Linked DNA regions of Tunturibacter psychrotolerans. The protein of the gene in region 2 interacts with the protein of the main gene of each other region in a pairwise test. Links are inferred from orthologs where the notes say so. Each region holds a gene or a part of one and is shown on either strand. Other genes may lie near its edges. The genes, in order: rlmB and RBB77_RS09245.

Region 1 (9,349 bases), 2.9 Mb from region 2 along the record:
TTCCATGCCTTCGACGATCTTCGCTGCAGCTGGCCCCCCGCCGGCTCTTCCGATGCCCCCATAATCGCCCTCACCGGCACCCTCCCCGATCTCCGCAACCCCAAATCCTCCTCTGTCCAAATCGGAACTCCCGGCCTACCCGCCGCCACCCTCCTCGACTGGCTCCACGTCGCCAGCTCCCGCGTCCCCGCCGACATCACCGCCGCCGGCGCGCTCACTGGCAACATCGCCTACGCTCCCTCTCCAGCCGGCACCCTCCCCTGGCACGGCGACCTTCTCCTCACCAACGCCAGCCTCATCAGCCCACACGCCGGCCCGGCCTCTCTAGTCATCGGCGACGTAGCTCTGCGTTCTCCGACGGCAACCCCTCCCAACCCCCAACAGACCAGGCACCATAAACCAGCTCCTCCTACAGTCGACGGTTTTCAACTGTTCCCTGTATCTCTAGCCTTAGGCGGTAAAGATCCCGCGACCCTCGAAGGCCACCTCGACGCAACCGGCTGCACCTTCCACCTCACCGGAATGGCCTCCAACGCCCGCCTCATGGCCCTGGCCACAGCGCTTCCCCAGCTAGGCGACGGCCTTGCTGAAGCCCTACCCGCCAACCGCGCCACCGGCCCCTACCGCATCGACCTCACCGCCACCCGCTTCTGGGGCCAACCCCAAACTTGGACCGACACCTCACCCCGCACCCCAGCCTCCCACTCTCACCACTAGCTCCACCCGCACCAGATGTCGCCGCTCGCACCGAGAATTTGCCCTGATTACCGCTTTTCTCCTTTCGAGAATGAGATCGTCATTTCGACCGAAGCTACTCGCAGCTTTTAGCGAGTAGCGCAGTGGAGAAACCCCCGTATTTCGTCTTTTGCTGGTCGTTGCTACGGCCCCAAATGCCTGTCAAGCCCCTAAAACACCTAACCCTAACCCACACAACAAGATAAACGTGGCGTATCAGTTACACTCCAAACGCTATACTGGATACAGCACAAAAAAGCCCCGGCATAAACCGGGGTTTTCGTATTTAAGTGCCCATAAACCCTTTGACTGGACGAATTTAGCCGCAACCCTTTTCGAATGACGAATTTGCGAGGAGCGATCTCCCGTAAGTAGTTAAAACGAAACGACTTACACGCGGGTAACCGGGGGGGGGGCGGCACCCCCAAGAGAGGAACGACTAATGCGTAGCAATCTCCTTGATATGGATCGAAGCCGTAGTCTCCGGCACGCTACCGTCATTGACGATCACTTGGCTTGGGGTCCCTTCAAACACAATCCGGGTGGAAGCGCTCGAACGCCCCGGGATCCGCAGCCGCTGCGTCGAGGTCAACGTGCCGGATTGCACCGTCACCGGCACATCCGCCGCGGCATCCCCATCGTTCTTCACCTCAACCGACACCAGATACCCATTTCCCTTGTCCCCGATCTTCTCAAGGGCACGAGGAGTTACATTGGCGATAGAAAGGTCCGGCAGGCCGCGATCCCGATACACCCAATCATCAAAAAACCAGGCCAGATCCCGCTTCGCCGTTCGTTCCAGCACTCGCTGAAACTCCTTCGGATCGCTGTCCAGCTTGTCGGTCCGGTAAGCCTGCAGCGTCTTCTTCAAAGCGTCATCGCCCACCAGCGACCGCAACATCCAGAGGACTGCCGCAGCCTTCGTTCGGTAGTAGACGTCATCACTCGCCAGGATCAGGCTTTGTCCGGGATCGACGGGCCGATCGTTAGCTCCCGCGACCACTACAGAAGTTGGCGCAGAAGTTGCTGTCGGAGCAGGCTCTACCAACGCAAGAGCATTCGTCCCCTCCTGCAGATGCTTTATACCTGCCTCACGCCCCTGGCTCTGCTCAATCCACAGCAGCGACAGAAACTGCGCCACACCCTCATCCAGCCACACATGCGACGACCCAAACCAGGCATGGCTCAACGAATGCACCAGCGAAGGAGCCAACTCATCCGGAGCAGCCGCGCGCATCGACACCACCAGCAAAGCATCGTCCTCAAAGGGCTGCCCCCCATGGTCCAGCACGTTCAGCATCTTCAGCGGCCCGGCTCCCAGCCACTCCGTCAGCAGCGGCTGCACCTTCGTCGACGCCGCACCATAACTCGGCACTGCATCGTAGTGGTCAGTCACTGCCGAAATCAGGCTGTTGTCGGTCACAGTGCCCGCCCGGTCGGTAAGGAAAAGACTGGGTGTACGAAATCCCAACGGCTGCTCGGCGAAATCAGCTGTAGCTATTCCAGGAGACTCAGCCACCGGCAGGTTCTGATTTTCACTCATCTTCTTCAACTGCTCACGTCGGCCACAGAAGAACGCGCCATCCGGCGCATCGCCGACATACTCCACCGTCAGGTGCATTCGAATGGTCGCATCGGCCTGTCGCAGCTTGTTGAGCCCCACACTCTGGAACAGCTTCGCGCCATCGCCCAGAAACACCGGGGCCGCCGCCGTCGGATACCACAGAATGTTGCCGAACCCGCGCAACGCCGTCTGCTCCGAGGTGACTACATCCCAGTCCGCATGAGACGCCTGGTCGAGTGGTGCGCCGATTCGCTCCAGCCGCTCCGCCGACTGCACCACTTCGCCCGAGTAGAAGCCCGTAAGCGCAAGACTAGTTCCCGGCTCAAGCGGCTTAGGCAGAGAAACCACCGCCTCGGTCGCCTTGCCCGTGTGATCGGCATCCGTATCGATCGCATGCTGCGTGAAAGTGAGAGGCACAACGCGCCCCTCGCCTTGCATCGCAAAGCTCTCCCAGCTCAAAGCCGAAGAGATCTGAAATACAAGCCTCGTCAGTGGAGTCTTCCCCGAGTTCTTCACGGTGAATCTCGAGTGCACTGCCAGCATCGACTGTGACGGGGTCACATGAACATCCAGATCGTACGCAGTAAACGTGAGCGACGTGCGCTCCGCATCACTGACCTCAACGGCCACCTGATTTACCGGCGGCTTCTCCTTCTTCTCGACCTCGGGCGTATCCAGATTTCGATCGAACAGCACCTTACCCTGTGGTGGGGGAGGCGAATCAGAAGGAGGAGCCTCCTGCGCTCCCGCCAAACTCACTCCGAAGACAGCCGCCAGAACCAGCCAGCGACCTCCAGCCGAAACAACATCAAAACTCTTCAAGATCCCAATCCCTTACGTTCTTTCAAAGGCTTTCGTGCAGCCGGCGGAGCTGCAGGTTGACGGCGCTGTCGCATCGCCTCATACATCACGACCGCGCCCGCAACCGACACGTTCAGCGATGACACTTGTCCCGCCATCGGAATCCGCAGCAGATGATCGCAAGTCTTCTTCACCAGATCGTGCAATCCAGCGCCTTCACGCCCTAACACCAGAACACAGTCACTCTTGAAGTCGTACTCCGTGTAATCCGGCATTCCACGCTCATCCAGCCCAAGCACCCAGACATGCTTCTGCTTCATCTGCTCCAGCGCACGAACCAGGTTCGTCACCCGAGCGATCCTCACATGCTCCGACGCTCCCGCAGAGGTCTTCGCCACAGTCGCCGTCACCGGCGCCGAACGTCGCTCCGGCAGAATCACCCCATCGACGCCAGCTCCATCCGCAGTCCGCAGCAGCGCCCCAAGGTTATGCGGATCCTCGACGCCATCGAGCGCCAGGAAGAACCTGTGTTGTCCCTCCGCCTTCGGAGCCAGCAGATCCTCGATCCCCAGGAACTTACGCTCCCGAACCACCGCCAACACGCCCTGGTGCGCGTCCGTCCTCGCTAACCGGGTCAACTGCTCCCGCGACTCCAGAGACACCCGAACCCCGGCCGTCCGGCACAGCTCGATCAGCCTCTCCAACCGCTCATCCCGCCGCTCCCGGGCCACACTAACGTGGTCAAGCTGCCGCCCCCCCGCCCGAATAGCCTCCTCGACCGGGTGCAGCCCATAAAGAACTTCCATCCCTCAAGTCTACCGCCCAGCCCGAGAAAAGAGGCGAGGCCTTAGAATGACTGAAGAGTAATACAGTAGGCAGGCCGGGCGGTTGGCGTCTCTTGAAGGAATCTTTTTTGGACCGAGTCGACAAAAAGCGAGTCTTGCCAAGGCAAACGAACGTCTCTAGCAGTGTGCAAAATGGTGCCATCTCGCTAACCTCGGCGCTCGCTGCCCAAGTCTCGAGCGAAAGCGCGGCGATTGCTCAGGGACTCAAGAAGCAAAACCCGGAACTTCTAGACGCCCTCATTGAGCTTTATCAGCACCGCCTTCTGCGATATCTACTTTTCCTCACAGGCAAGCGTGAGGTTGCCGAGGATCTCTTTCAGGAGACGTGGATGCGGGTCCTCCTGCGAGGAGCACAGTACAACGGGAAGGCGCGGTTCGACACGTGGCTCTTTACCATTGCTCGAAATCTGGTGATCGACCTGTCGCGAAAGCGCGTGATGGCCAGCCTCGACGAGATGCGTGAGGGTAAAGAGGACGATCGCCCATTTGAGGTGGCAATATCCGAACCTTCTCCTCTGGAACAGTTTCAATCCCGTGAAAACGGCGCTGAGATCAGTGAGGCGATGCTGAGGCTGGAACCTAGCTACAGAGAGGTTCTAGCCCTCCGATTTTATGAAGAACTCTCCTTGGAAGAGATCGCAAATGTAACTCGTGCGCCTCTATCGACGGTAAAGTCGAGGTTGTATCGCGGATTGGTAGCGTTGAGGCCGGAGATGGAGCGACTTCGCTCTTCTTGTCGCTCGGCGGAGGTCGAGTTATGAGCGAGGCTCGCAACGAATTCTTTCCGCAGGACTATTCCAATACGTCTCATCAGGAAGCTTTGGGAGGAGCTCGTAATCTTGGGGTTCGTGCATCGGTGGTCAATCGAACTCATCGCGTGGTGCGGGAGCGAGCGAAGATGCTTGCCGTGCGGCGTAGTCGAATTCGGAGCTTGTGGATCCCATTAGCGGTTTGTTCCTCGCTGTTTGTCATTATCTGCACTGCAGTTTGGAGCGCGCTGGACGCCTACGACGTAACATCGAACGGCGTTCCGGATGCGAGTAATCAGTTTCTTGTTCTCTGTTTGTGGTTTTTCCCTGTGTCGATGGCTTTGCTCGCTTTGGTGTTGTTTCGCCGTGCCCGTAAGCGCGAGGTGGCTGGATGATGAGATTTTGGAGTCAGGGATCGGATCGATCGCAGGTTCCCCTGGCAGAGGGTGAGGATGAGCTGAGCATGATCCCGACGTGGTCAGTGGTGCTGGCCATCCTGGTATTCGGGGCGGTGCAGTATCTGTTCCATGGCGTGTTGCCGCATCACAAGCATGAGTTGCTGCCGATGCGGCTACTGATGGGGTACTCGTGGGGAACGGCGTTTGCCAGCTATGTTCTGCTGGTGGGGTATGTGAGCCGCGACGTTCGGCGGCGGCGAATGCCGGCTGGATTATGGATGCTGATCGTGGTGGTGCTGCCGGGCGGAATCGGGGCTGTCGTGTACTTCCTCTTGCGGCAGCCGATGCTGATGCCTTGTCCGCATTGCAGTACCGAGATCACCTCCAGCGTGCACTTCTGTCCGCAGTGCCAGTTCCAGCTGGCTCCTGTGTGTGGGCGCTGCTACCGCGGAGTGCAGATTACGGATGTGTACTGCACGCAGTGTGGGCACGATCTTGCCAAGGATCAGGCGCCGGCGCGGCTGCGCGTATATAGTGACTAGTTGCGAGCATGTCACTGACTGCACTTATCATCGACGACGAACCTCTGGCCAGGCAGGAGCTGCAGTATCTGCTGGAGCGCGCGGGTGGAGTTGAGGTTCTGGCTCAGGGAACCAATGGTATCGAGGCTGTGGAACTGATCCGGACGCATAAGCCGGACCTGGTGTTTCTGGATGTTCAGATGCCTGGTCTGGATGGCTTTGGCGTGCTGAAGAAACTGCTGGATCGTAAGGTTCCGATGCCTCAGGTGGTGTTTGCTACTGCGTTCAACCAGTATGCGGTTCGCGCATTCGAGGTGAATGCGGTGGATTATCTGCTGAAGCCGTTCGATCGGAAGCGGGTGATGCAGACGATTGAAAAAGCGCAGGCGCGGCGGGTGGCTCCGGTGGAGTCCGCCAGCGACGCGAAGCTGGATGCGCTGCTGCGGCTGGTCGAGGAACAGACGCAGGCGCCTAAGGCCAACTCCGGCAAGGTGATCGTCCGGGCGCAGAGCCGGTTGCTGCTGGTGGATCAGCGCGAGATCTGCTTCGCGTCGATCGAAGAGGGCACGATCAGTGTCGTGACGCGGGCGGTTGAGGGTCAGTCGAACTGTCGGACGCTGGAGGAGCTGATGGACCAGCTCGATCCGGAGACGTTTTGGCGGGCGCACCGGTCTTATGTGGTGAATATCCAGCACATACGAGAGGTTGTGCCGTGGTTCAAGTCGAGCTACCAGTTACGGATGGACGACGCCCAGAAGACTGAGATTCCGGTGAGCCGGTCGCAGACGAAACGGCTACGGGAGCTCTTCAACCTGTAGGCTGTGGGGGGTACCCCCCCCCCGGGGTTGCCACCGCATAAGTGTTTCATTATCATTGACATACGACCTGCCACGAGCTGCAAATTCGTCCATCGAAAGGGGTTACGGGCAAATTCGTCTTTCTAAAGGGGTTAGTAAAGGGCCCGTTGCGCTAGGCTGATACTCGATTTCCGCAATCGGGATTCATTTGTGATTTCCCTATCTCTTTGTCCAACAACTCGTTAGTCCGTAGTGTGTTTCCCCCAAATAGAAAAAGCCTCGGCTTCGCCGGGGCTTTTATTCACTGTATCCAGTATAGCGGTTGGAGCATAACTCATACGCCAGGCGAATCTTCAGGATTGGCGCGGGGATTTGCAGTTAAGGGGGTTGACAGGTTTTTCCTGTTTTTGGACCGAAGGCAAACTGTGACGGTGAAGTCCTGATCATGTTCCCCGACCAGCTACGAATTTGCGGGTTCCGACGCTTATACTGAAAGCTGAATGAAGCGCCTGGTCGGCATCGTCGCACTCTTGCTCCTGCTCTCTGCCGCAGCGCCCGTTCTGGCCTGCATGACAGACGGCGGAATGAGCCATGAGGAGAACGCCTGCTGCCTAGCCATGCACGGCAACTGTGGCGAGATGGCGAAGACGGGTTGCTGCCGGACAGAAGTTCGGACGGACGAGCATCCGCAGATTGCAACGACGGCTCCCTCAATCGAGCTTCATTGGGCGATTGTCCACTGGCTGACGCCGGTGTTTGCCGCCGTCCAGACGGTTCCATCCCCCTTCCTCGATATTCCTGACGAGCATTCGCCGCCAGGACTACTCATCGCAAAGATTACTGTTCTCAGAATCTGATCTGCCCTTCGTAGCCGATGACCTGCGTGCTTAACGTGCGCCTGTGCCTCATTTGGTTTCAACGAAGGAGTAATCATGAAATGTCTTATGGTTCTGGCATTTGCTTTGGCATTGCCAGGTATCGCTGTTGCTGCTGACCACGGCCCTGTCTTCGGTTATGCCACCCCGGTCAACTCACAGGGGGAACTCAGTTTCGATACCGGCATCTTCGGTAGGAACGGTTCCCAAGGAACACAACTCTCGACCGGGTCCGGCTTTGGATACGGCGTTACCCCTCACATCACCGTCAATGCGTTCCTGCCTGCGATGTTCGGTAGCGGCTCTCTCCCGGAGAGTCGCATCGTGCCCGGCAGCGAGTGGTCTGCCGGAGCGTCATGGCGCTTTCTGCATTCGGTTACGAGTGTCGGAAAGAGGATAGAATCGACCGCCTCTCTTGGGGTCGTGGTTCCGGGGCCGACACAGGACTCGGGGGTTCTCGACGATCTCCATCGAGCACCAGGCGTCGCCGGGACTCTTGCCACCGGACTCGCTTCCCGGAGTCAGTATGTCTGGGTCGGAGGCGGTTACACCCGTTTTGCCGAAGCCTCCCATGATCGAAGGCCGGACACGCTTTCGTGGAGTGGTGTCTATGGCTATCGTCCGGCCAAGCTACGGCGGGGCTACGACCAGTGGGACTACCGGGGTTTCGCAGAGTTCACCGGAGAACATACCGGCAATGTGCGAAGCAGCGGATTGATTCTTCCGAACAGCAGCACGACAACGCTGTGGCTTGGTCCCTCGGTACTGGCCATCTTCAAAAACGTTGCTATCTCAGGCGGGGCGCAAGCTCCTGTCTTTCGTGATGCGTCGGACACGATCTATGGCCGAGAGCGCGTTCGTTTCGCTATCAACTTCAGCTATCTCAAATACTCCGCACACACCAGCTCCCATTGAAAGGACTGACCATGAAGAAATTATTTTTTGCAGCTGCTCTCGCTCTCTCCACTGGCGCCGCTCAGGCTGAATACGAGCAGGTCAACCTTACCGTTTTCGGCATGGACTGCGCTCCCTGCGCCCATGCCATCCACGTTTCGATGAAGGGGATTCAGGGTGTCAACACCGTGGATGTCGATCTGAACACCGGCCTTGTCACGATCAAGCTTAGTCCGGGAAACAGCGCCGCCATAAGTCAGTTCAATCAGGCGGTCGAGAAGAATGGCTTTACTCACAAAGACGCTATTGTCGTCGCGCGGGGAAAACTGACCGGTACGGCGAGCGCGCCATTTTTTGAGGTCGCTGGAACGCAGGATCGCTTTGCTCTGGTTCCGGCTGCTAGTCGGATAGAGGTCGAGGCTCTTCTCGGCAAGACGGTCACTGTTACGGGCGTTCTTCCGCAGGCTCCCAAAGGGAAGGTGTCGGATACGCTGCGCTACAACACCATCACGGAGGCACAATGACACAGACTTCGTCTCCCTGCACTCCTGAAAGGCGGGCCAAGCGAGCGGCCCTGCTCAACTATTTTTCGCTTTTCAGTTCGTTCAGCACGCTTATCTGTTGCGCGCTGCCGTCCGTGCTGGTCCTGCTTGGAATGGGAACGGCGGTTGCATCGCTGCTCTCTGCCGCTCCGTGGCTTGTCAGTCTTTCTCGACATAAAGTCTGGACTTTCAGCATTGCCGGTACGCTCATCGCGGCCAGCTTCGTGATGACGTATGTTATCGCCCCACGATTGCGGGACGGTGAGAGCTGCGAGGCGGACGATCCGAGCACGTGCGGAGAAGTCAGCAAGGTGAGCCGCTTCATACTTTGGGGCTCGGCCTTGATTTGGAGCGGTGGGTTCTTTGTCGCGTACCTGCTGGCGCCGATTCTGGAACGGCTGGACCGCTAGCACGCATGGCCTTCTCCGCGAGGTCGGAGAAGGCCGTGCATGTGTGCTGAACTATGGCGCTGCTCTTTAGGCGTTCCAGGAGGGGACAGTGCGGACTATGTTCCACATCATTTGATCGATGGCTGCGTCGATTTGGTTGGAGGGTTGGGTGCGTGTGTTGGCGAGGGCTGCCCAGCAGAATCCGGTAGAGGTGCGAAGCATGATGGTGGTGGTTCCGG
Region 2 (9,462 bases):
TTACGTCTCCACCGAACTAGACGAAGCCATCACCGTCATTGACCCGAAGACCCTCAAAATCCTCTACAAGATTCCCACCGGCGCCGCCCAGTCCCACATGTTCGCGCTCTCTCACGACGGCCGCTTCGCCTACACCACCAACGTAGGCCCCGCCAGCGTCTCCGTCCTCGACCTCGACACACACAAAACGCTCGCAATCATTCCAGTCGGCGAGCCCGGAACAACACGTGTCCAGCGCATCTCCCTCAGCAACGACGACAAGCTTTTATTCACCTCCGACTGGAATAATCCCCGCCTCGCCGTCATCGACACCGCCACGCGCAAGCTCAAGACATGGATTCCACTCCCCGGCACCGGCTACGGCAGTGCATCCACGCACGACGGCCGCTACCTCATCCTCTGCCTCTCCAAATCGGCAAAGGTCGCAGTCATCGATCTCTCGAACTACTCCATCGTCCGCACCATCGACGTCCCCAGCCAGCCCCAGGAAGTTCTCATCCGCCCAGACGGCCTCGTAGCTTACGTCTCCTGCAACAAGGATCACAAAGTCGCAGCCATCGATCTAGAAACCTGGAAGGTCCAATCCCTCATCGACGCGGGAAACGATGCAGACGGCCTCGCCTGGTCCAATGCACCGTCACCAGCATCCGCCGGCACGCACTAACAAAACCGCGCTCCAGAATCCATGTAGTTCCTTTTGCGCACCGCAACGGACTACGCAGGATAACCCGCGTCCATCCACTCCTTGAACAGCGCAACACGATCGGCTGACCACGGTTCATCAGGAGGCATCGACCCATCAGACACTGTGCCGTAGACAAGAGTCGCATTCGCAGGCACACTCATCCACACGAAATCATCAAGAGCAATCCCATCAGGCTTCATGCATTCAATGTCCCCATCCCGAAATAGCGGGCGGATATCTTTAGCAAAGCTGAGCGCCATTGTGCCTCCTTAACGAACCACAGATGATTTTGGATTCTACGCCCACCCCACCCTTCGCAAAATCAATCTCCCCTTCAGCGACCTCGCTGAATTTCACAAATCCCTGACATCCACGCGGCGTACAGGTCTCGTACCCCATGCACCCGGAAAGTTCTCCGAGACCCCAGGGCCCCCAAAACAATCGAAGCGAACCGTGGACGAACTTTTCAGGAATTGAATCAGGAGATGTACCGCAATGAAAGCACTAAACGAAATCGAAGCCGTCCGTTCGCCAGAAGAAAGCCAATCAGCATCCTCCCGACGATCGTTTCTTAAAGGCGCCGCGCTTACCGGAGCCGCAACCTTCGCCGCTGTCGGCGCACTCTCCACCACAGTCTCAGCACAACAGCAGGAAGAGACTGACAGCATGCAGTACGAACACGAACACCTGAAGAAAAGCGATCGCGACATCCTCATCGCCGCACAGATCGCCGAAGCACTCGCCGTCACCACCTACACCAACATCATCAACACCTCCCCCTTCTTCAAAACAATTCCCGACGACGATCAGGGCTACCTCATCGGCGCCCGCCAGGAAGAGATGTCCCATTATCTTCTCGAGCAGTCCGTAACCGACCAGTTCACCCCCTTCACACAGTTCTTCTATCCCAAGAAAATGTTCTCGGACGCTCAGACCACCCTCAACATTCTGGTCACTCTCGAGGACGCATTCATCGCGGCTTATCTTGTTGGCGTGCGCAACTTCTCCACTCGCAACCTGCGCCTCACCGCAGCCCGCATCATGGGCATCGAAAGCGACCACCGGACTCTCGCACGAGTCGTAGGTGGCGACGTGACCCCGCAGTTTGGTGGCCCCATCAAATCCATCACTGGCATCCAGGGAGTCGCAGAGAGTATCGCTCCCCCGAACAACAACGGCTACGAGAGAACGCTATGCTGGACCTCGATCGACCAGGCCTTAACCGCGCTGACTCCCTTCGTAAACTTCAACGCCGCCAAAGCCGCAGGCTTTGACACCGCACAATCGTTCCCCTTCGAACCCTTCACCCCAACCCTGCCTAACCCGCTCGGAGACTTCATCTCCTTCAGCGGCTGCTGACAACTCTGCCCACGAATGCCCACACCTTCGACCCTGAGGTATGGGCATTCGTGAGTCCATTGACCTGTGCCGCAGGACTCTCCTCTATCATCAACACAGATGCTCACCGAGTCCGACATCCTCAAGGCCCTCCGCGACTGCTACGACCCCGTCCTCCCTTGCAACATCGTCGACCTCGGCCTCATCCGCTCCGTAACCATTACCCGCGACCTCGATGCCCCCGGCACTAATATCCCCGGCGTCCCGCAAAAGCACATTATCGAACTCTCCCTCACTCCCACCCAAACCGACGAACCCTCCCAAGCGCAACTCGTGGCCCAAATCACACATCGTCTCGCTGGCCTCGAGACCGTAAGCCGAACCAACATCGTCGTCCTCGAAACCCCCATCTGGACACCCCTCAACATCACCCCTTCAGGCCGCAAAACTCTCGGCCTGGATGGCAACCCAAACCTGGTCCAGATCCGCTAACCATGCCCCCACGCAAATCCAAATCCGTACTGGTGATGCCACCACCACCGCCACCACAACATCCCTTCGACCAGATCCACGGCGTCGAGACCAGCGGCCTCATTGCCGCCGGCAACCTCACCACCGGCCACCCCAACGACGCCCACGTCACCGCCTACTACGGCGTCGCTCCCAGCATCCTCCGCACTCTCATCGACCTCTGGCGCGCCACCAATCCACCTCACCCCATCCACCACTACACCTTCGTCGACATCGGCGCCGGCAAAGGCCGCGCTATGCTAGTTGCCAGCGAACTCCCCTTCCATCAAGTCATCGGCATCGAGCTCAACCCCACACTAGCCGGCACCGCACAAACCAACCTCGAGCACTGGCGCGCCTCCCACGTCGCCGACACCACCGCACCCGCTCTCGCCCCCATTCGCCTCCTCGAACAAGACGCCCTAACCTTCGACTTCCCCCGCACCCCCACCCTCGCCTTCCTCTTTCACCCCTTCGAAGCACCCGTCCTCAAGCTCCTCCTCCGTCGCATCGAAGCCCAGTTCGCCCCACGCCGCGGCACCCCCGCACCAGCCTTCGATCTCCTCTACGTCAACTCCGAGTGCCGCGCCGTCCTGGACCGCCACCCTGCCTTCACGCGCCTCTTCCTCGGCCCCGTAGCCATGTCCCCCGAAGACCACGCCGCCGACCTGGCCGCCATCGCCCAGCAAAAAGAGTACGGCTCCACCGGCGACGAAGAGTGCGCCATCTACCGCTTCACCGGCCGCGCGACAAAACCCTGACCATACAAGCCAGCCGCGCACTCCAGGTGATACGCTGTCGTTGCCTATGATTGCCTGAACGAACCATCGAGCTGCCCGCAACCGCCTCGGCGACTCTCACCGAAGCCAAGCATTTCTACGCGCCAGCCACCTCGTTCAGGAGTTCCAAATGCCCCTCGCAACTCAAGCCGTACCCAGCATCCCCACCGCACGTCTCGAACTCGTAGCTATCACCCCCGAGTCCCTCACCTCTGAACAAACATCCGACGGCAAACTCGGCCAAATCCTAAACTGCCGCGTCACCTCCGAGTGGCCCCACGCCGACTGGGAACCTCACGTCCTCCAACTCCTCCAGCAGACCTTCGCCGAAGACCCCACCGACATCGGCTGGCACCGCTACGTCCTCCTTCGCGCAATCAACGACCAACCCGCCACCCTCATAGGGTCCGTCGGTGGCTTCCGCTGGCCCGACAACCACCAAGCCGCAGAGGTCGGCTACGCCATCCTCCCCGCGTTCCGCCTGCACGGTTACGCCATCGAAGCAACAAAAGCAATGATCGCCTGGATCGAAGCCACCAACGCCGTAAAAACAATCTTCGCCCACACCTTCCCGCACCTCGCCGGATCCATTCGCATCCTCGAGCAATGCGGCTTCACCCTCGAAGGCCCCGGCAAAGAAGAAAACACGATCCGCTATCGAAAGCAGTAACCAAAAGAAGGGCGCGATCATTGACCGCGCCCCTCATTCTCCGCACAAAAACTACTTAATGTAGTACCCCGCCACTCGCCAAACCTTATCCTTCTCCCGGCTCATAATCACCGTCTCCTGAGCCGTAGCCTTGTGTTCAAAGCTCGTCTCATACAAGATCACCACGTAATCACCCTCCGGTACGTTCGGCAACAGCGTCGTATACGTCGCACTCTGCAGCTTCCTGCTCTCAAGTCTTCCCAGCGGGTCCCGCACATTCTTCATCGTCGAATCCCACTTCTCCATCGTCACCGCACTCCGCACCACCGCAGCCGCAGCCTTCCAGCTATCGACATATTTGCCGGCGTCCATCATCGCCAGCCAGCTCTCAGCCTCGCGAGCCGCGATCTGCTCCGCCGTCTGTTGCATCATCGGAGCGTGTTCCTGCGCAGCCAGGCCGACCGCACCCCCCACCATCATCACGACACAAACAACCACAGCCACCTTCGAAATGAATCTCACGCAAGTCCTCTCACGATCATCCAGACACACCAATCCTAAGCCATCAAAATCATCGAAGGCTACGAAGCCCAGGCAGACAACCTCTACCCCTTCACCCGCACATAGAACATCCGCTCATCCCCACCCGCATGTTCAATCAAAATCTCCCCATCCGCCCGCTCCACCACACTCGGAAACTTCTCCCCCCACTCCACCAGCACCAGCGCGTCCGGCTCCTCGGCCATCTCCTCCAGCCCCAGCGTCATCAACTCACGTTCCGTCTCCAGCCGATAAAGGTCCAAGTGAAACAGCCGCACCTTCTTCCCTTTGTACTCATGCACCAGCGTAAACGTAGGACTCGTCACATCCTCCTCTTCCGCCGCCCCCAGAGCCGCAGCAATCCCCTTCACCAGCGTCGTCTTTCCCGTGCCTAAATCCCCTCGCAGCACAAACATCTTCGGCGCAGGCAGCAGCATCTCCGCCACCCTCTCTCCCATCGCCAACGTACCCGCCTCACTCCGCGTCTTGAACCGCTTCTTCTCCCGCAACTCCACACTCACATCGCTCTCCTCAACTCGTCACTACCTTCATCTTCTCACTGTACCGAATCGTGTTTCGTCGCCTCCGTCGGCTTCGGCCTCGCCATATCCACCAGACTTGAAGCGGCATGTACATCAAAATGTCCGTCATAAACCAACAGCCCGCCATCTAAAATCGCCGTCGGCTTTAGCGCTTTGAACTGCGCATAAGGATTGGGCTGCCCAAACGGCAGATCGACACCCTCCAGTTCATCATCGCTGATTAGAACCGGGCCATCGATCTCCGCAGGCACACTCATCGGCACAGGAATCCACCACAGATTGACCATCGTCGGAAGCGGCTTGCAAGGCACGCCATAGTAGCGCTCATCGGCCACCCCACTCGCTGTGTACGCCATCCAGCATTCAGTCACATGCCTATCTCGCAAATAATTCGACGCCGTCTTCAACTGTTGTCCCCAATCCGAGTTCGAGTCGCTCAGCCAACGATGCACATTCCTTTGCCCACCCCACGCCTCATTCGCATAAGCGATATAACCGGGAAAACTTCGCAGCGAAGTCACTATCTGGAAGACAAGCAGCACCCCAGCGACTGCAATCCACCTCCGATCGCGACTGATCAACACACCCAACGCCGACCCACCCACAAGATAAAGAAAAGGGTAGATCGGCAAAATATGTCGAACCCCAATATTCATATCCGAGTGCATCGCCAGTCCCAGAAACACAACAACCGGAATCATCAACAGCAGCCAACGCCACCGGACTTCCCGCTCGCGAAAACAAACGAAGCCAGCAACCGCCAACAAAACAAGAAATGGCAGAGTCGACTTAATCAAAATCGCCGCCGGAAAATAGAGCCACGTCCCATGACGGCGCAACGTCCCAAACAAATAGCTAATATCCCGCTCTTCCGTTAGTTTCGTATTCGCGACGCCCCACAGATACGCCTCTGGAAGGAGATGCGCTCGAGCCATCGTCTCCAAAGGCTTAGGGTTTGCAACACGACCATAATCTTGCAGGTAGCTTTCGAGTGTTGGATTCTGCACCATCCCACTAGGACGCGCTGCGTAGCGAAAACCATAACAGCTCCACAGCACTACAAACGCAACACACAACGCAATACCCAGCGCAACACATCTCTTCCCAGCCAGCTGAACGCTGCGCCTCTCAAACCACTCAACCAGGATCATCAATCCCAATGTCGGAACAAGAAACAACCCGGTGAACTTCACCGCCCACGCAAGACCCACGACAACGCCGGCAAGAAGCAGCTTCCAACCCGTCGGGCGCACCATATAGCGATACCACGCATAAACCGCCGCAAAGACGAAAAATGTGATCGCCGCGTCCGTCGTCACCAGGGCTCCATGAGCAAGAAGCGTTGGATCAAAAACCAGAAACGCCAACGCGAGCAATCCGGCTGTCGCGCTAAAGATCTCTTGACCAGCCAGAAAAACCAGCAACGCCAGCCCCAGCGTGAACAGAGAGATCACAAGACGCCCACGAAGTAAAAGTCCATTCGCATCATTCTTAAACAGAAAGTCTTTGCCATCGAGAAACGCCTCTAACTGCGAACTGCGTCCCTGCTGTTCTGGCTCATTCAGGCGCAGCGAAAGCAACGGAAGCGCAGCTGCAGCCTTCGCAAGTGGAGGAACCTCAGGATTCAATCCAAAATCCCGATGTTTCAGAATCGTGTATCCATCGAACAGGTGATGGCCCTCATCCCAACTCATCGAGGTTCTGACATTCACTGCGAGTAGTTGCAGAAAAAGAATTACCAGCAACGTCGCGACCGCCGCTCCGCGCAAAGCAAGTTGCTGCCGACGAGCCTCCATCACGAGCACCCCAATGTTTGCGTTAACGCATCTGTCGCCGACCCGGTTCCCGAACGGTCTAGGAAATTTTGCGAAATCGCAATATCAAACTCTATCGTTGCAGCCCACAGATCCACACCAACCCATCGGCATCCGCCACCCTGTACCGAAAAGCGTCTGACAGATGTGTAACCGTATCGGTTGCAAGCACAGTATGCTCATCCATCGCTCGTGCCGCAAAGTCCGCAGCCAGCCCGTGTAGATACACCGCCGTCTCCACAGCCCGCGCTACGTCCTTTGGAAACTGTGCCAGCATCGCCGCGACAATCCCAGTTAAAATATCCCCACTCCCACCCTTCGCCATCGCCGGGTTCCCGCTCGTATTCACCGCAATCGAACCATCCGGATGCGCAATCAGAGTCCGCCATCCCTTCAGCACCAGCGTCAGCTTATGCGTGGTCGCAAACCTCCGCGCCAACCCCACCCGGTCCGCCTCCACCTCTCGCACCGTCATCCCCGCCAGTCGTGCCATCTCCCCCGGATGCGGCGTAAGCACCATCACGCGTCCTTCGCCATTCAACAACTCCGTCTTTCCGGCGAATGCATTCAAAGCATCCGCATCGATCACCACCGGCACCCCCGTCTTCTCCACAATCTGCCGCGCAAACGCCGGCGCATCCCCCTCAGTCGACAGCCCCGGCCCCACCGCCACCACGCTAATCTTTGCCACCAGCGCATCCAACTTCGCCCCATCCAGATTCTTAAAAGAGACCTCGCCTTTGGCTCCCTCCGCCAACGGCGCCATCATCAACTCAGGCGCAATCCTCGCTACCGAATCCAATATGCTCTTCGGCACCGCCGCCGTCACCAGTCCAGCCCCAGCCCGCAAACACGCCAGCGACGCCATCGCCGGCGCTCCCGCCTTTCCATAGCAGCCACCCACCACCAGCACGTGCCCAAACTTGCCCTTATTCGAATTCACATCGCGCGGCCTCTCTGCCAGCACCTTCGACGCGCCCGACCAGGTAAACCCACTCGCCGAAACCACCGCATCCTCCGGCGACCCGATCCCCGCAATCACCACCGGGCCCAACACGCCTCCCGTCTTTTCATTGCGCGTCAAATGCCCGAACACATGTGCCATCTTCGGCGCGGTAAACGTCACCACCGCATCAGCCCGGAACGACCCATCCGCCGTCTGCTCCATCGAATTCGCATCCCACCCCGAAGGCAGATCCACCGCCACCACCGGCGTCTCCAGCTTCTCCACCATCTCCCGCAGCGAAACCGCGAGCCCACGCAGCGGCGGCTTGAACCCGGTTCCGACCAGTGCATCCAACAAAAGCTCCGCCTCAGCGAGTCTCTGCCCGCAAGCACCCAAACCGCTCTCGTCTACAACCTCATCCACCGTGACAGACGAAACCTCGTCCCGCAGCCGCTTCAGCGCTCCTGCAGCCTCACCCTTTACTTCCTCCATCCGCCCAAGCAAAACCACCCGCACCAGATACCCAGCCTGTGCCAGTACCCGCGCCGCAACAAAACCATCCCCGCCGTTGTTCCCCTTCCCACACACCACCGCCACTGGCGACAAAGCCGGGTATTGCCGCAGACAGAACTTCGCCACCGCCCCACCAGCCGCCTCCATCAACGTCTCGAGCGAAACCCCAAACTCCTCCGCCGTCCACCGGTCTACCGCCTGCATCTCTGTCGCCGTAAGAATCTTCATCTTCCCCTTCTACCCGATTCCGAAGCCGAAGCCAAGATACGCCAGCCAGGGCGCAATCCTCCCTCCCAACCATGTAGCAGTACCGAATTCAAATGCAGCATCGTTTCGCACGTATACCAATCAAACCCAAGGCCCGGCCGCAGCCGAAGTGTGAGTCACCAGGCGCGCCGCATACCGGATCCGAAATCCCCGAACATGCAACTCAGGTAATTCCATGTTGTAAAAATAGGAAATTAAATACCGAAACGTGGCGCATTTCCTAGCCGCGCAAAATTACGCCGCCATGCACCACGTCTCCACCACCAAAACACCACACTGTTACCACATTCCTACCAGCGTTTTTCGCCGTCCGAGCCGTCAAACCTACTCAGAAGCACCCACAACACCACTGGTTTCAACCGTCGGCTTCTGCTGGAAATAATCCTTATCCCACAGCGCCCGATAAAACTCCCCAGTCAGCTCAGCCGCCTTAGGCCCAAAGGTAGGCCGTCCCCCCTCGAGGAAAAACACGGTAACAATCCGCCCCTTCGGTGTATCGGCAAACGACCCGAACCACCCAAATCGAGTGCCATTATTCGAGCAGGTCCCTGTCTTGCCCATCACCGGAAACTGGCTGAAGTTGGCCCTGAGTGAGCGCGCCGTTCCGTACTGCACTGCGCCTTGCATACCCACCGAAATCTCAGGAATCAGCGGAGCAATATCCAGCACCCGCTTCACCTTGGGCTCGAATGTTGCCACATCAACGGCCGTCTCTGGATGTTGCAGATAATAAAGCGTGCCGCCATTCGCAATCGCCGAAACTAGGGCCCCCAGCTGCAGCGGAGTCATCGAAACGCTCTCTCCAAACGAGCACATACGCCCCACGCCGCCAAGCGAGGCAGGTAACACCTCATCTGGATATGTCCCTAGCTGCTCGCC

What was found.
Region 1: the proteins of RBB77_RS09245 (region 2) and rlmB interact in binary tests that used the Escherichia coli proteins (3 or more experiments, as listed by UniProt). The link is inferred for Tunturibacter psychrotolerans from one-to-one orthologs.

The regions. Positions count from the first base shown.
Region 1 is NZ_CP132942.1:5,107,252-5,116,600, reverse strand. Bases 2,013-4,880 are described here. They hold rlmB (23S rRNA (guanosine(2251)-2'-O)-methyltransferase RlmB), read right to left. Parts: upstream 3,907-4,880; coding sequence 3,118-3,906; downstream 2,013-3,117. Other genes in these bases: RBB77_RS21535 (hypothetical protein), read left to right, coding at 4,703-4,880; RBB77_RS21540 (RNA polymerase sigma factor), read left to right, coding at 4,071-4,706; RBB77_RS21550 (M1 family aminopeptidase), read right to left, coding at 2,013-3,121. Also shown: more of RBB77_RS21550, read right to left, coding at 1,175-2,012; more of RBB77_RS21535, read left to right, coding at 4,881-5,089; RBB77_RS21530 (zinc ribbon domain-containing protein), read left to right, coding at 5,086-5,634; RBB77_RS21525 (LytR/AlgR family response regulator transcription factor), read left to right, coding at 5,643-6,431; RBB77_RS21520 (hypothetical protein), read left to right, coding at 6,911-7,267; RBB77_RS21515 (hypothetical protein), read left to right, coding at 7,343-8,200; RBB77_RS21510 (heavy-metal-associated domain-containing protein), read left to right, coding at 8,212-8,703; RBB77_RS21505 (hypothetical protein), read left to right, coding at 8,700-9,131; RBB77_RS21500 (serine hydrolase domain-containing protein), read right to left, coding at 9,198-9,349. UniProt on the Escherichia coli protein: Specifically methylates the ribose of guanosine 2251 in 23S rRNA.
Region 2 is NZ_CP132942.1:2,219,805-2,229,266, reverse strand. The notes cover bases 6,238-9,218. They hold RBB77_RS09245 (NAD(P)H-hydrate dehydratase), read right to left. Parts: upstream 8,545-9,218; coding sequence 6,931-8,544; downstream 6,238-6,930. Other genes in these bases: RBB77_RS09240 (penicillin-binding transpeptidase domain-containing protein), read right to left, coding at 8,908-9,218; RBB77_RS09250 (ArnT family glycosyltransferase), read right to left, coding at 6,238-6,839. Also shown: RBB77_RS09290 (YncE family protein), read left to right, coding at 1-664; RBB77_RS09285 (hypothetical protein), read right to left, coding at 715-945; RBB77_RS09280 (twin-arginine translocation signal domain-containing protein), read left to right, coding at 1,181-2,044; RBB77_RS09275 (metal-sulfur cluster assembly factor), read left to right, coding at 2,144-2,515; RBB77_RS09270 (class I SAM-dependent methyltransferase), read left to right, coding at 2,518-3,294; RBB77_RS09265 (GNAT family N-acetyltransferase), read left to right, coding at 3,443-3,982; RBB77_RS09260 (DUF4019 domain-containing protein), read right to left, coding at 4,034-4,483; tRNA (adenosine(37)-N6)-threonylcarbamoyltransferase complex ATPase subunit type 1 TsaE, read right to left, coding at 4,567-5,022; more of RBB77_RS09250, read right to left, coding at 5,058-6,237; more of RBB77_RS09240, read right to left, coding at 9,219-9,462. UniProt on the Escherichia coli protein: Bifunctional enzyme that catalyzes the epimerization of the S- and R-forms of NAD(P)HX and the dehydration of the S-form of NAD(P)HX at the expense of ADP, which is converted to AMP.